One region of the Ensifer sp. LC384 genome, then DNA from elsewhere that is predicted to be linked to it. Evidence: riboswitches for the same ligand, from Rfam matches in the RefSeq annotation. Region 1 holds a riboswitch; the other holds the start of a gene.
The links. A riboswitch is a leader RNA that binds a small molecule or an ion and turns the genes downstream of it on or off. The one in region 1 is predicted to bind FMN.
Positions count from the first base shown of each region.

Region 2: linked by a shared signal. The riboswitch ahead of BC363_RS23115 (DMT family transporter) and the one ahead of BC363_RS01420 (6,7-dimethyl-8-ribityllumazine synthase) in region 1 are both predicted to bind FMN.

Region 1 is NZ_MBST01000001.1:292,678-300,714, forward strand. It holds gene BC363_RS01400 (ABC transporter substrate-binding protein) at 1-154, shown strand, start outside; gene BC363_RS01405 (ABC transporter permease subunit) at 364-1,245, shown strand; gene BC363_RS01410 (ABC transporter permease) at 1,242-2,024, shown strand; gene BC363_RS01415 (ABC transporter ATP-binding protein) at 2,037-3,098, shown strand; FMN riboswitch at 3,234-3,384, shown strand; gene BC363_RS01420 (6,7-dimethyl-8-ribityllumazine synthase) at 3,476-3,949, shown strand; gene BC363_RS01425 (low temperature requirement protein A) at 4,300-5,583, opposite strand; gene BC363_RS01430 (RpiB/LacA/LacB family sugar-phosphate isomerase) at 5,755-6,192, opposite strand; gene BC363_RS01435 (triose-phosphate isomerase) at 6,236-7,003, opposite strand; gene BC363_RS01440 (DeoR/GlpR family DNA-binding transcription regulator) at 7,000-7,785, opposite strand; gene BC363_RS01445 (TIM barrel protein) at 7,889-8,037, opposite strand, start outside.
Region 2 is NZ_MBST01000034.1:226,689-234,725, forward strand. It holds gene clpP (ATP-dependent Clp endopeptidase proteolytic subunit ClpP) at 150-782, shown strand; gene clpX (ATP-dependent Clp protease ATP-binding subunit ClpX) at 1,077-2,354, shown strand; gene lon (endopeptidase La) at 2,731-5,151, shown strand; gene hupB (DNA-binding protein HupB) at 5,374-5,649, shown strand; FMN riboswitch at 5,771-6,024, shown strand; gene BC363_RS23115 (DMT family transporter) at 6,112-7,011, shown strand; gene BC363_RS23120 (esterase-like activity of phytase family protein) at 7,096-8,037, shown strand, end outside.

The sequences.
Region 1 (8,037 bases):
CAAGGCCGGCAAGGTTCCGCAGGAACTGATCGACGCCCTGCCGCCGGCAGCGGCTTACGAAAAGGCCTACTTCCCGACGCTCGAAGAAGTCGACGCCAACAAGGCTGCCGTCACCGGCGGTTGGGATTCCGTCGTCGGCGCGAACGTCCAGTAAGCCTTTCCACAACCATGCCGTCCCGGCCGGTCTTCCGGCCGGGACGGCTACGTTATTCCTGCATGTTTCCTTAAATCCCAGCCGATTTAAGGAAACATGCAGCAATTCAAAGTGCTACAGCGACCTTCGCACGTCTGATAAGACGCGCGGCGCTGTAGAAAATTCAATGAACGACCGCGTCCGCAACGCGGCTTTTCGGGGCGAACGGAATGTCACCTGCTAAACCCGACGCCAGTCCGCCTGCGCGTCGCCTACCGCTTCACTGGCTGGGCATCCTGCCCTTTGCCGCGTTCGTGACGCTGTTTCTCATTCTGCCGACGATGAAGATCGTGGTCGGCGCGTTTCAGACACCGGACGGCAGCTTCACCTTCGACAATATCCGGGGCCTGTTCACGCCCTCGATCCTTGCGGCCTATTGGATCTCCATCAAGATCAGCATCGCCTCGGCGCTCCTCGGCTGCCTGATCGGCTTTGCCATGTCCGCGGCAATCGTCTTCGGCGGATTGCCGAAGGGGATCCGCGGGCCGCTTCTGACCTTTTCCGGCGTTGCCTCCAACTTTGCCGGCGTGCCGCTCGCCTTCGCCTTTCTCGCGACGCTGGGGCCGGTCGGCATTCTCACCGCCTTCCTGCGCTCGAATTTCGGTTTCGACCTCAGAATGCTCGGCTTCAACCTCCTGTCCTTCTGGGGACTGACGATTACCTATCTCTTCTTCCAGATCCCGCTGATGATCCTCATCATCACGCCGGCGCTCGACGGGCTGAAGCGCGAGTGGCGCGAGGCGGCCGAGATCCTCGGCGCCACCGGCCTGCAATACTGGCGCATGGTCGCCTTCCCGATCCTGCTACCTTCGCTTCTCGGCACCTTGGCGCTGCTCTTCGCCAACGCCTTCGGCGCCGTTGCGACAGCGATTGCACTCACCGGTTCGTCACTGTCGATCGTGCCCATCCTGCTCTTTGCCCAGATCCGTGGCGACGTGCTCGGCAATCCGCACCTCGGCTACGCGCTCGCCTTCGGCATGATCGTCGTCACCGGCATCGCCAACGCGATCTACATCTGGCTTCGCGCCCGCAGCGAGAGGTGGCTGAAATGAAGAAGATCTGGGCCTGGGGCGCCCTCCTTTTCGGCCTCCTCTATTTCACTCTGCCGCTCATCGGCATGACCAATTTCTCGCTCAAGATGCGTCGCGGCGAATATTCCTTCGATGCTTACGGGAAGGTTTTCAGCGATCCGCGGTTCCAGGAGACCTTCACCTATTCGGTGATGCAGGCGCTGTTCACCATCGTCTTCGGCGTGCTGCTCGTCGTGCCGACGGCCTACTGGGTTCGGCTCAAGCTGCCGCGGCTGCGCCCCTATATCGAGTTCATCACGCTGCTGCCGCTCGTCATCCCGGCGATCGTCATAGTCTTCGGCTATATCCGGCTCTACAACACCTCGAGCTGGCTGCCGCTGACCGGCTCACTCACCGGCACCAACATGCTGCTGATGTTCGGCTATGCCACGCTTGCACTCCCCTATATGTACCGGGCGGTGGACACGGGGCTGAGGACAATCGACATCGCCACACTGACCGAAGCCGCACAAAGCCTCGGGGCGGGATGGGCCACCATTCTCGGACGGATCATCCTGCCGAATGTTCTTGTCGCGGTGCTCTCGGGCGCCTTCCTGACCTTCGCCATCGTTATTGGCGAGTTCACCATGGCGGCGCTTTTGAACCGGCCGGCATTCGGTCCGTATATGCAGCTTCTCGGCGCCAACCGCGCCTATGAGCCCGCCGCGCTCGCCGTGATCGCGTTCGGCATCACCTGGGGCTGCCTCGGCCTCATCCAGCTCGTCTCGCGCTTCCAAAAAAGCGCGCCTCCCAAGGCCTGAGGATCGTTCCGCATGAGTTTCCTGACACTGACCAACATCCAGAAATCCTTCGGCCCCGTGCAGGTCGTGCATGGCTTCGACATGTCGATCGAAAAGGGCGAGTTCGTGTCCTTCCTCGGCCCGTCGGGCTGCGGCAAGACGACCGTCCTGCGCATGATCGCCGGCTTCGAGACACCCTCCAGCGGATCCATCGTCATTAATGGCAAGGACCAGGGAACGCTGAAGCCAAACCAGCGCAATATCGGCATGGTGTTCCAGGCCTATGCGCTGTTTCCCAACATGAACGTGCAGGACAACGTCGCCTTCGGCCTCAAGGTCGCCGGCGCGCAGAAGGCGGAGATCGACACACGCGTCAAGCAGATGCTGAGCCTGATCAAGCTCGAGCACCTGGCCGATCGCTTCCCCTACCAGCTTTCCGGCGGCCAGCAACAGCGCGTCGCGCTCGCCCGCGCGCTCGCCGTCAAGCCGCAGGTGCTGCTGCTCGACGAGCCGCTGTCGGCACTCGACGCCAAGATCCGCGTGTCGCTGCGCGAAGAAATCCGCCAGATCCAGCAGCAGCTCGGCATCACCACCGTGTTCGTTACCCATGACCAGGAAGAGGCCCTGTCGATCTCCGATCGCATCGTCGTCATGAATGCCGGCCGCGCCGACCAGATCGGCACGCCGTTCGAGATCTACAACACGCCTTCCACCCGCTTCGTCGCCTCCTTCGTCGGCACGCTCAACATCATCGAAGCCAAGGTCGCCGACCCGGCCGCAGGCGCCGTCACTATCGGCAACCAGCAGGTTTCCCTGAGGGATGCGATCGCCGGCATGAAGGGCGGCGACAACATTTCGCTGGCGCTGCGCCCGGAGGCAGGCTCGATTGCCGACAGCGCCAAGGGCGACACCGCGCTTGCCGGCCAGGTGGTATCGACCAGCTTCCTCGGCTCAGTCATCCGCACCAGGTTGCGCGTCGGCGGCGACGTCATCTCCTTCGACATGTTCAACGATCCGGGCGTGACGCCGCCGGTCTCTGGCGACAACGTGACGCTGCGTTTCGCCGCCAAGGACCTGCTGGTCATCCGCGAATAGGTTTGGGTCGAAAGCTACCGCGCTGCCGGAATTATTTCACCCCGGCGACGGCAGACCTTGGAAAAATCTGTCGTGATTTCTAGGATTTTCGTCGCGACACGCGTTTGACCGCGCGTGGCCGATCTATATAGTCGCTCCTGTTCTCAGGGCGGGGTGAAACTCCCCACCGGCGGTAGCGATCGAAAGATCGAAGCCCGCGAGCGCCTTGGAGCTCAAGCTCCGGGGGTCAGCAGATCCGGTCAGATTCCGGAGCCGACGGTCACAGTCCGGATGGAAGAGAGCAAGCAGCAACGTGGACCCCGCGCCGGGGTTTCGCGCGCATGCATGTTCGCCCGACGGGAAAATTGGAAACGCCAAACCCTGGAAGGCTTGAGACCATGACTATTCTTTCCCACCCCACCGCCAAGATTGCGATCGTCCGTGCCCGCTGGCACGCCGACATCGTCGACCGCTGCGTCGATGCCTTCGTCGCCCAATGGACGAAGCTTGGCGGCACGGCGGCCGACGTCGAGATCTTCGACGTACCGGGCGCGCTGGAAATTCCGCTGCACGCGCAGAAGCTTGCCAGGACCGGCCGTTATGCCGCGATCCTCGGCACCGCCTTCGTCGTCGACGGCGGCATCTACCGCCATGACTTCGTCGCCGGCACCGTGCTCGACGGCATGATGCGCGTCCAGCTCGATACCGACGTGCCGGTGCTTTCGGCCGTGCTGACGCCGCACAATTTCCAGGAAAGCGCGCCGCTGATCGCCTTCTTCCGCGAGCACTTCGTCGCCAAGGGCGAAGAAGCCGCCAATGCCTGCGTCCAGATCCTCGACGCCCGCGCCAAGCTGGCGCTGATCAACGCCTGATCTGCCAGCAGGCCATAGCATCGGACCTGAAACCGGCTGCCCCCTCATCCGGCCTGCCGGCCACCTTCTCCCCGCACGCGGGGAGAAGGAAACGCGGGGCGCGCGCTGCGAACCATGATCTCGGCAGACCTACCGGAAAGCGTGCGACCGCCGTCACACTGCATCATGCCTCTGCAGCGCCTGCGCGGGAGGATACGCCCACGGCACGCTCGGCCGTCCCATCTCACCGCCCGCGGGGAGAGGGCTATTTTCCACACATCTTCGCCGTCCACAGCCTTTGAATCAATCTCTGAGACGCGTGATTCAAATCCGCAACGGACGGTCACAAGCCGCTGTTTCGACTCGCGAAATCAATGCGCCGCTTCGCTCTTGCGCAAACTGCGCTCCAGCGCGGCCATCCGGTGACGGTGGCCGGCCGCCTCGTAGCCGACGATGGTCACGACCGGCGCAAACATCAGGATGATCAGGCACTTCGCCATGCCGACCCCGGCCAGGGCCGCGACCACAGAGGCAGCCAGCACGAGCGCCGTGCCCATGAGCAGCCAGAGATGCAGGCGGTCCGCCTGCTGCATCAGATAGGTGTACATCGCATAGAGGAGCCCGATGTAGAACGCGACGGGCACCGCGACCGTCAGCACCGTCGCGACCGAGCCGATATGGGCCTTGTGCTCGATATAGTAAGCGGCCACGTGCAGGCCCGCGCCGGTCGCAACGATCGAGGCGAAGATCGGCATGTGGCCGTAGCCCCAGACGAAGGCCCGCTTGAGCCGGTAGTGATGCAGCACCTCGGCGCTCGGCAGCAGGAAGTAGATCCACCACATGCCGAAGGTGAGCCCGGTGCCCGCGAGGCAGACGAGCGCGACATCGAGATTCCAGCCCTGCCCCTCGACCACGGCCGAGATCGACGCAACTGTGCCGACAACCCCTTCCCCGAGTGCGATAATGGCGAGAAGCCCGTAGCGCTCGGCGATGTGGTGGGCGTGCCAGGGCGTACCTCCATGCCGCGTCTCGGCCAGATAGGGTCCGAGCATTTCGATCGCCGTCAGCGCGACGACCATGGCGAAGGTCACGACAAGCGAAAAGTCGATGAAGATCAGCACGACCCAACCGAACTGGGCGACGCTGATCGCCTTCACATAGGTGAGGCACGCGCCGCGCCGTGCCGGGTCCTGCCGGCTCGCGCGCAGCCATTGGAAAAGCATCGCCACGCGCATGACGACATAGCCGAGAACCATCACGCCGTTGTCGAGGTGCTCGCCCTTGTCGATCGACTCGAACATTGGCGGCAGACCGATCGCCAGGATCAGAACGCCGACCATCTGCACCATGGTCACGCTGCGAAAAATCCAGTCATCCGTGTCATAGGCGGACGCGAACCAGCTGAAATTGATCCAGGCCCAGCAGATCGAGAAGGTCGCGAGCGCAAAGCCGAACAGCCCGGCAAAATAGTGCCCTTCCGCGAGAAAATGGGCGAGTTGCGAAGCCGCCAGGCTGAACGCGATGACGAAGGTCAAGTCGAACAGAAGTTCGAGCGTCGTCGCCGTCCTATGATGTTCGTGCGTGTCGCGGCCGCTCATCCGCGCCACATGGTGATGGGCGCTCGGATGCGGCTCTGTCGAGGTTCCTTCACTCATGAGATGACGCCCCTGCATTTGACAATCCGCAAGCATATTCAAATATTTGCAGAAGCTTCGTCAAGGCGCGGCGCGAGCCCGAAAAAGAAAACGCCCGGCATCTCTGCCGGGCGTCTCGCCGCAATGCGCGAGGGAGGATCAACGTGCATCGCGGTAATGGTGGTCGGATGCTTACTTCGCCGTATCGAGGCGATCGATCGCCTCGACATTGCCGGCCGACGGGCCGTTAGGGTCAAACTCGGAGGCAAGCCAGGCATCGACAATCGACTTTGCAAGTTCCGGCCCGATGACGCGCGCGCCCATGGTGATGATCTGGGCGTTGTTCGACTTGGCCGCCCGCTCGGCGGAATAAGTGTCGTGGGTCAGCGCGGCGCGGATGCCCGGCACCTTGTTGGCCGAGATGCAGACACCGATGCCGGTGCCGCAGAACAGGATGCCGCGCTCGTTCTCGCCATCGACGATGGTCTGTGCCAGCTTCTGCGACAGGTCGGCATAGAAGCCGGACTGGCTGAGGTCGTTGACTTCGAGATCGGCCTTACCCTTGAGGTGGGCGGCGATGACGTCGAGCAAGGGCTTGCCGGCGCTGTCTGCTCCGATTGCGATCTTCATGATTTTCCTTTCCGTCCGTGTTGATCTGCGGCGTGCGGGGGGCTCAGATCGCCTTCGAGACGCGCTGCAGAATGTCGAGATAGCCGTTGACGTCCCAGGCGGAGCGGCCGATGAACAGGCCGTCGATATGCCCCTGGGTGATCAGTTCTTCGCAATTGCCCGGGTTGACGCTGCCGCCATAGAGAACGGGAACGCGAACACCGAGGGCGCCTTGCGCGACATCGGCGATCCGCTTGTGACGGGCATCGGCATAGTCGGCCGTCGCCGGAATGCCGTTGACGCCGATTGCCCAGACGGGCTCATAGGCAAGCAGGACCGTGGCCTTGCGGGCGTCGCCTTCCAGCAGTTCCAGCGCGCCTTCCACCTGCCGCTTCAGGACGGTATCCGCCTCGCCCGCCTCGCGCTCCGCGAGCGTCTCGCCGATGCAGATCAGCGGCACCAGGCCATGGCGCACGGCCGCTGCCGTCTTCAGGCCCACAGTCCGGTCAGTCTCGCCGAAGTGCTCGCGCCGTTCGCTGTGGCCGAGCTCGACGACGTCGAGGTTGCAATCCCGAAGCATCACCGGCGAAACCTCGCCGGTCCAGGCGCCGGCGTCGTCCCAGTGCATGTTCTGCGCGCCGACCTTGACGCTCGTTGCCGCGAGCCGATCCTTGACCTGCCGCACAGCGGTGAAGGGCGGAATGACAAAACGCTGGATGCGCTCGTCGCGGGCGCCATCCGCTGCCGCCAGTCCGTCGGCAAAGACCATGGCTTCCGCCAGCGTCTTGTTCATCTTCCAGCTTGTGCCCACCCAGAGCTGAGGCTTGTTCATGCTTTCTCCGATGCTTTTCGATTGTCGACCTTGACCAGGCGGATGCCGGCCTCGCCGAGCGCCGCGGCGTGCTCGTCCGCCACCTCGGCGCCGGTCAGCACCGCATCGAAGGCATCGAGCCCGGTCAGGAAATGCAGGGCAGACCGCCCGAACTTGTCGTGATCCACCATGAGATATTTGCGCGCCGCCGACTTCGCCATCAGCCGCTTGGCCTGCACGACCTCCTGGTCCTGGTGGAAGGCTGCCGTTCCCTCGACCGCGGAACTGGAGAGAAAGGCGATATCGACGCGCAGCGAGCGCAGCGCCTCTTCCGTGATGATGCCGAAGAAACCGTTGAACTTCTTGCTGTACTGGCCACCAAGCGCGATGACGTTGATGCCAGGCGCTCCGGACAGGCTGGCAATCACACCGAGATTGTTGGTGATGACGGTCAGCGGCCTGATATCCCTGACGTAGGCGGCGATCGCACCGGCCGTCGAACTGTCGTCGATGAGAATGCTCTGCCCCGGCTCGATCAGACTCGCCGCATATTCGGCAATGCGGTTCTTTTCGGCGGCGGCAATTTTCTCGCGGTAGCGGAAATCGCTTTCGAACTGCGGGCTCGACTGGATCGAGGCGCCGCCATGCACCTTGCGCAGCAGGCCGGCCTGTTCGAGGTCGTCGAGATCGCGATGCACCGTCATCTTGCTGACGCCAAAACGAAGCGACAGGTCTTCGACGGAAGCCGTGCCGGCCTCCATCAAAACATCCATGATCGCCTGTCGCCTGTCTTCGGGCTTCATCGTCATCCGCCTTGATCCGATGCCGCGAGAGCGCGGCATCACTCCTGGGAAGATAACACCTGAATGTTATATTTCAATGTTCAATGTGAGATTTTGTGATATTTTAGTGTGATTTTGATGGCCTGTTGAAGCCGGTATCGATGTAGGGCTCCCAGAATTCCACCGACTCTCGGATCATCTCGACGACGTTATGGTCGGTCGGCTCCCGCTCGCGGAAGGAAAGCTCCAGGCAGATCTCGTTGTCGGTGCCGC
Region 2 (8,037 bases), on a different contig from region 1:
TCTTCGGCCGGAAGGGTGCCGCCGATTAAGGTTATCGGACGTTGGCGACTTGAAGTGAAGGGTGTTGACACTCTATGTAGGGGCAGAAGGCTAATCCTGTGATTCCCGGTTCGCAAAGGTTTTGCGGGCCCGATTGATGAAGGTTCGATATGAGAAATCCAGTTGATACCGCCATGGCGCTGGTGCCGATGGTTGTGGAGCAGACCAACCGCGGCGAACGTTCCTACGACATCTTTTCGCGCCTTCTGAAAGAGCGCATCATCTTCCTGACCGGCCCGGTTGAAGATCAGATGGCAACGCTCGTCTGCGCCCAGCTTCTTTTCCTTGAAGCGGAGAATCCGAAGAAGGAAATCGCGCTCTACATCAATTCGCCGGGCGGTGTCGTTTCCGCCGGCATGGCGATCTACGACACCATGCAGTTCATCAAGCCGGCGGTTTCGACGCTGTGCATCGGCCAGGCCGCTTCGATGGGCTCGCTCCTGTTGGCTGCAGGTCACAAGGACATGCGTTTCGCCACTCCGAATTCGCGCATCATGGTGCACCAGCCGTCCGGCGGCTTCCAGGGCCAGGCCTCTGATATCGAGCGTCACGCCAAGGACATCCTCAAGATGAAGCGTCGCCTGAACGAGGTTTACGTCAAGCATTGCGGCCGGACCTACGAAGAGGTTGAGCAGACGCTCGATCGCGACCATTTCATGAGTTCCGACGAAGCGCTCGACTGGGGTCTGATCGACAAGGTCATCACGTCGCGCGAAGCGACCGAGGCTGCAGAGCAGGCGTGATAGCGCGCTTTTGTGTCACGACAGATGCAATTGTGACACAATTGTAATGGTGATAAGGGCTTTATCGAGGGGGTAAAGCCGCTAAGATGAACCCTTAATGCTATGTTGAGCTGTGAAGGCATAGGGTTCAGAGTTAGGTGGGAGAGTCGTTGCGGCCGAATCTAGGGCAAAATGCCCTGATACGGTGGGTACTCCCGGAAGCCCTCTTAATGCGGCGCAGGTCTTTGCGCGGGGCGAATTGAGTGGACCGTGATATCTTTCCGAAGGTGTCCGGCGTGCTGGAAGGAAATGGAAATGAGCAAGGTCAGCGGTAGCAACGGCGGTGACTCGAAGAATACGCTTTATTGTTCGTTTTGCGGCAAGAGCCAGCACGAAGTCCGCAAACTGATTGCCGGACCGACGGTTTTCATCTGCGATGAATGCGTCGAGCTCTGCATGGACATCATTCGCGAAGAGAACAAGACCTCGATGGTCAAGTCCCGCGATGGTGTTCCGACCCCCCAGGAAATCATCAAGGTCCTCGACGAATACGTCATCGGTCAGCAGCAGGCGAAGCGCATTCTTTCGGTCGCGGTGCACAACCACTACAAGCGCCTGGCCCACGCGGCCAAGGGCAGCGATGTGGAGCTGGCGAAGTCGAACATCATGCTCGTCGGCCCGACCGGTTGCGGCAAGACCTATCTCGCACAGACACTTGCGCGCATCATCGACGTGCCCTTCACGATGGCCGATGCGACGACCCTGACGGAAGCCGGCTATGTCGGTGAAGACGTCGAAAACATCATCCTGAAGCTGCTCCAGGCTGCCGACTACAATGTCGAGCGCGCCCAGCGCGGCATCGTCTACATCGACGAAGTCGACAAGATCTCGCGCAAGTCCGACAACCCGTCGATCACCCGTGACGTTTCGGGTGAGGGCGTGCAGCAGGCGCTCCTGAAGATCATGGAAGGCACCGTCGCTTCGGTGCCGCCTCAGGGTGGCCGTAAGCATCCGCAGCAGGAATTCCTGCAGGTGGATACCACCAACATCCTGTTCATCTGCGGCGGCGCCTTCGCCGGCCTCGACAAGATCATCTCCGCCCGCGGCGAGAAGACGTCGATCGGTTTCGGTGCAACGGTTCGCTCCCCGGAAGATCGCCGCGTCGGCGAGGTTCTGCGCGAACTTGAGCCGGAAGATCTGGTCAAGTTCGGCCTCATCCCGGAATTCATCGGCCGTCTGCCGGTTCTGGCGACGCTCGAAGACCTCGATGAAGATGCGCTGATCCAGATCCTGTCCGAGCCGAAGAACGCTCTGATCAAGCAGTACCAGCGCCTGTTCGAGATGGAAGACGTCGAGCTGACCTTCCACGAGGACGCGCTGCGCGAGATCGCCCGTCGTGCCATCGTGCGCAAGACCGGCGCCCGTGGTCTCCGCTCGATCATGGAAAAGATCCTGCTCGACACGATGTTTGAGCTGCCGACGCTCGAAGGCGTTCGCGAAGTCGTGATCTCCGACGAGGTCGTGAAGGGTTCGGCACGGCCGCTCTACATCTATTCCGAGCGCTCGGAAGAGAAGACCAACGTTTCGGCCTGATCGAGGCACGCAGATCGGATCTGAAAAGCCCGCCTCGTGCGGGCTTTTTCATGACCTTACACTTAGTTGTTGAGATGGCTTCCGCAGCAGGCGATTTAACAATTCGGTTGTTGCTAAAGTGTCTTAACAACGCAATGATGTGACGATTCAGTAAAGGGCCTCGGCCGTTGCCTATCCTTGAAGCCTCGTTTTCCGTCGCAAGGTACGCAACAGCAATAAAGCGTAGTCAGAAGGACCCGGCCATTGATCGTGGATGTCGCGTCGAGCCTTGAAAAGGACTCTCTAGCACTCCACTTTCATGTGGAAAATATGACAACCGGGAGTGCCGCTGTGGCTCCCGGGAACGGGCCCGAAATCGGGACGGAAAGGAAATGACATGACGAGCAAAACGTCTCCGGCGACTGAAAGCGCGACCTATCCGGTCTTGCCGCTCCGCGACATTGTAGTCTTCCCGCACATGATCGTGCCGCTCTTCGTCGGCCGTGAAAAGTCCATCCGTGCGCTGGAAGAAGTCATGGGGACCGACAAGCAGATCATGCTTGCCACCCAGATCAACGCGACGGACGACGATCCGGAACCCTCCGCGATCTACCATGTGGGTACGATCGCCAACGTTCTGCAGCTGCTGAAGTTGCCCGACGGCACCGTCAAGGTGTTGGTCGAAGGGCGCACGCGCGCCAAGATTGACAGCTACACGCCGCGCGAGGAATTCTACGAAGCGACAGCACAGGCGCTCGACGAGCCGGAAGAAGATCCGGTCGAGATCGAGGCGCTCAGCCGCTCGGTCGTCTCCGAGTTCGAAAGCTACGTGAAGCTCAACAAGAAGATTTCTCCGGAAGTCGTCGGCGTCGCGAGCCAGATCGAGGATTATTCGAAGCTCGCCGACACCGTCGCGTCGCATCTGTCGATCAAGATCGTCGAAAAGCAGGAAATGCTGGAAACCACCAGCGTGAAGATGCGTCTCGAAAAGGCGCTCGGCTTCATGGAAGGCGAGATCTCCGTCCTGCAGGTGGAAAAGCGTATCCGCTCGCGCGTCAAGCGCCAGATGGAGAAAACCCAGCGCGAGTACTACCTCAACGAACAGATGAAGGCGATCCAGAAGGAACTCGGCGACGGCGAAGACGGCCGCGACGAGATGGCCGAAATCGAAGAGCGTATCGCAAAGACCAAGCTTTCCAAGGAAGCGCGCGAAAAGGCTGACGCGGAGCTGAAGAAGCTGCGCCAGATGAGCCCGATGTCGGCGGAAGCAACCGTCGTGCGCAACTATCTGGATTGGCTGCTTGGCATGCCGTGGGGCAAGAAGTCCAAGATCAAGACCGACCTGAACCATGCCGAGGAAGTGCTCAACGTCGATCATTTCGGCCTCGACAAGGTCAAGGAACGAATCGTTGAGTATCTCGCCGTCCAGGCGCGTTCGACGAAGATCAAGGGCCCGATCCTGTGCCTCGTCGGCCCTCCGGGCGTCGGCAAGACGTCGCTTGCCAAGTCGATCGCCAAGGCGACCGGCCGCGAATACGTGCGCATGGCGCTGGGCGGCGTTCGCGACGAAGCGGAAATCCGCGGTCACCGCCGCACCTACATCGGTTCGATGCCCGGCAAGGTCGTCCAGTCGATGAAGAAGGCGAAGAAGTCCAACCCGCTCTTCCTGTTCGACGAGATCGACAAGATGGGCCAGGACTTCCGTGGCGACCCGTCCTCGGCTCTGCTGGAGGTGCTGGATCCGGAACAGAACTCGACCTTCATGGATCACTACCTGGAAGTCGAATACGATCTGTCCAACGTCATGTTCATCACCACGGCAAACACGCTGAACATTCCGGCGCCGCTGATGGACCGCATGGAAGTGATCCGCATCGCCGGCTACACGGAAGAGGAAAAGCTGGAAATCGCCAAGCGGCACCTACTGCCGAAGGCGATCCGCGATCACGCGCTGCAGCCGAAAGAGTTTTCGGTCACCGACGGTGCGCTGATGGCGGTCATCCAGACCTACACCCGTGAAGCGGGCGTTCGTAACTTCGAGCGCGAACTGATGAAGCTGGCCCGCAAGGCGGTAACCGAGATCATCAAGGGCAAGGCCAAGGCAGTAGCAGTCACCGCGGAAAACATCCCGGATTACCTGGGTGTACCGCGCTACCGTCACGGCGAAGCCGAACGCGACGATCAGGTCGGCGTGGTCACAGGGCTTGCCTGGACTGAGGTCGGCGGCGAGCTGCTGACGATCGAAGGCGTCATGATGCCCGGCAAGGGCCGGATGACCGTTACCGGCAACCTGCGCGACGTGATGAAGGAATCGATTTCGGCGGCGGCGTCTTACGTGCGCTCGCGGGCGATCGACTTCGGCATCGAACCGCCGCTGTTCGACAAGCGCGACATCCACGTGCACCTGCCGGAGGGTGCGACGCCCAAGGATGGCCCGTCGGCCGGTGTTGCCATGGCGACGGCGATCGTGTCGGTGATGACCGGCATCCCGATCTCCAAGGACGTGGCGATGACGGGTGAGATCACCCTTCGCGGCCGCGTGCTGCCGATCGGCGGCCTGAAGGAAAAACTGCTGGCGGCGGTTCGCGGCGGCATCAAGAAGGTGCTGATCCCTGAGGAGAACGCCAAGGATCTCGCTGAAATTCCGGACAACGTGAAGAACGTGCTCGAGATCATCCCCGTTTCGCGGATGGGTGAAGTGCTTGAGCACGCTCTGGTCCGCGTCCCGGAGCCGATCGAATGGGACCCTGCAAATGAGCCGGCACCAGTCGCCGCCGTTGATTCGCAGGATGAAGCGGGCGCTTCCATCGCCCACTGATCGACAGGCACGGGTGGGTGCAATTGTGCTCCCCGGCAGCCCATTTGGTGGAAAAACAAGGAAGACCGGCCTTTGGCCGGTCTTTTTTGTTGTAAAAGCATGCCGCAAGCCTTGCATTCCAAGGGATTAGGCGCAATTGGGAATGGCAAGACGCGGGCGATGCGCAAGCCGCCGCGGCTTAAAAACACAGTTGTTTCGAACCATTTTGAAAGGGGTGGAAACATGAACAAAAATGAGCTCGTGTCTGCCGTTGCTGAGAAGGCCGGACTTTCCAAGACCGACGCATCTTCCGCAGTTGATGCAGTTTTCGAGACCATCCAGGCTGAACTGAAGAACGGCGGCGACATTCGCCTCGTCGGTTTCGGCAACTTCTCCGTTTCGCGTCGCGAAGCCTCCAAGGGCCGCAACCCGTCCACGGGCGCTGAAGTTGACATCCCGGCACGCAACGTTCCGAAGTTCACGGCCGGCAAGGGCCTGAAGGATGCCGTTAACGGCTGATGAGTTTGCTTGACGGCCGGATACGAGGCCGGCAGTCCAAGTCTTGAAGGGTTCGGCTCACGCCGGGCCCTTTTGCTTTTCGGGTGGCCTTGCGGCAGGGCGGTCTTTGGTCTAGGGCTCAGCCTGTTCTCAGGGCGGGGTGAAAGTCCCCACCGGCGGTAAGGGCTTACAGCGCCGCGCGTCAAATATGACGCGCAAAGGACGCTGTGACGCTTGAAAGTTGCTGCATAATTTTCTCCTTAAATCGGATCCGATTTAAGGAATTATGCAGTAAGCCCAAGCCCGCGAGCGCTTCCGGCGGTTTTGCGCCGGAAGGTAGCAGATCCGGTGCAACTCCGGAGCCGACGGTCATAGTCCGGATGAAAGAGAATGATCGTTGGTGCGAAGGGCAGCGCTGTCCGTTGTCGCGCCCTGCGCTCATGCGTCCTGATTTGTGTTGGTCCCTGTTTGCGGATGAAGGACATGAGCGAGACTACCCAAGCACTTTTCACCTCCCGCGCCATGGCCGGTGCCGCCTGGATGATACTGGCCGGCGTCGCCTTCGCTCTGCTGAATGTCGTCACGCAATGGATGACGATGCAGCTCGGCTTTTCCGCCACTTCGACCGCCTTCTGGCAATATGAATTCGCGCTCGTCTTCTCCCTGCCGTTCCTGTTTCGGGTCGGCTTGTCGGCGATGCGCACCGATTATCCCTGGCGTCACGTCGTTCGCGTTGCCCTTGCGGCGCTGGGTGTGGGGGCCTGGGTTTCGGGGCTGGCTTCGGTTCCGATCTGGCAGGCCATCGCGCTAGTGATGACGTCGCCGTTCTTCATCATTCTCGGTGCGCGCCTCTTCCTCGGCGAACGCGTCGGTGCTGCGCGCTGGGCTGCGGCGGCAGTCGGTTTTGCTGGCGCCACGATCATCCTGCAGCCCTGGTCGGAAAGCTTCACCTGGGCAGCCTTGCTGCCCATCCTCTCGGCACTGCTCTGGGGGGCGTCGTCGTTGATCACCAAGAGCCTGACGGGCATCGAGCGTCCGGAGACGATAACGGTCTGGTTGCTTGTGCTTCTGACGCCGATCAACGGCGTGCTGGCGCTGTCGACAGGATTTGCCGTGCCAAGCGGCAGCATCCTTGCGCTATTGGTGCTGGCGGGGCTGCTGACGGTGGTGGCGCAATATCTATTGACGCTGGCCTATACCGTCGCCGACGCCGCCTATGTGCAGCCTTTCGACGATCTCAAGCTGCCGCTCAACGTGTTGGCCGGCTGGATCGTTTTCGGTTATGCGCCGAGCGGCTATCTCTGGCTAGGGGCCGTCCTGATCCTCGGCGCCTCGCTTTTCATCATGCGCAACGAGATGAAACGCGAGCGCGCGACCGCGTAGCGCAACGCTGCAGAACAAAGGCGCAGGGTTGTCATGCGCCTGTCATCGCCATCCCGCAGAACCCCCTTGTTTTGAATATTCGATATGGGGGATTTCATGACCATTTCATCATGCAGAACGGCGCTCGCCGCCATGCTTCTCGCGTCCGTTGCTTTTCCGGCTGCCGCCGAACCGGTGTTCAATCGTATTGCGTCCTTCGCCGTTGCCGACAACCTGCCCGAGGGTGATGCCCGCAAGGAAGCCACATCCGCGGAAATCATCACCGCAACCGAAGACGGCAACACGCTGATTTACTCCGATAGCCCGGGCAAGCGCATCGGCCTCATCGACATCACCGAGGCCAAGGCGCCGAAGGCCGCCGGCACTGTTTCGTTCGAGGGAGAGCCGACATCGGTGACTGTCGCCGGTGCCAAGGCGCTGGTTGCGGTCAATACGCGCGAAAGCTTCACAAAGCCTTCCGGCTTCCTCGCCACCGTCGACGTTGCCTCGAAGAAGGTCGAGGCGACCTGTGATCTCGGCGGTCAGCCGGACTCTGTCGCTGTCAACAAGGACCGCACGCTTGCCGCGATCGCCATCGAGAACGAGCGTGATGAGGAGGTCAACGACGGCAAGATCCCGCAGATGCCTGCCGGCGATCTGGTGATCCTGTCTCTGAAGGACGGCGTTGCCGATTGCGCGACGATCAAGCACGTGACTCTGACGGGTCTTGCCGAAGTTGCTGGCGACGATCCAGAGCCGGAATTCGTCTCCTTCAACGGCAAGGACGAGATCGCGCTGACGCTGCAGGAAAACAACCACATCGTCATCATCGACGCCAAGTCCGCGGCGGTAAAGACGCATTTCTCCGCCGGCGCAGCCGACCTCAAGGACATCGACACCAAGCGCGACGGTGCTATCGCCTTCAAGGACGAGCAGTCGGGCCGCAAGCGCGAACCTGACGCCGTCAAGTGGCTTGACGACGATCGCATCGTCGTTGCCAACGAAGGTGACTATGAGGGTGGTTCGCGCGGCTTCACGATCTTCGAC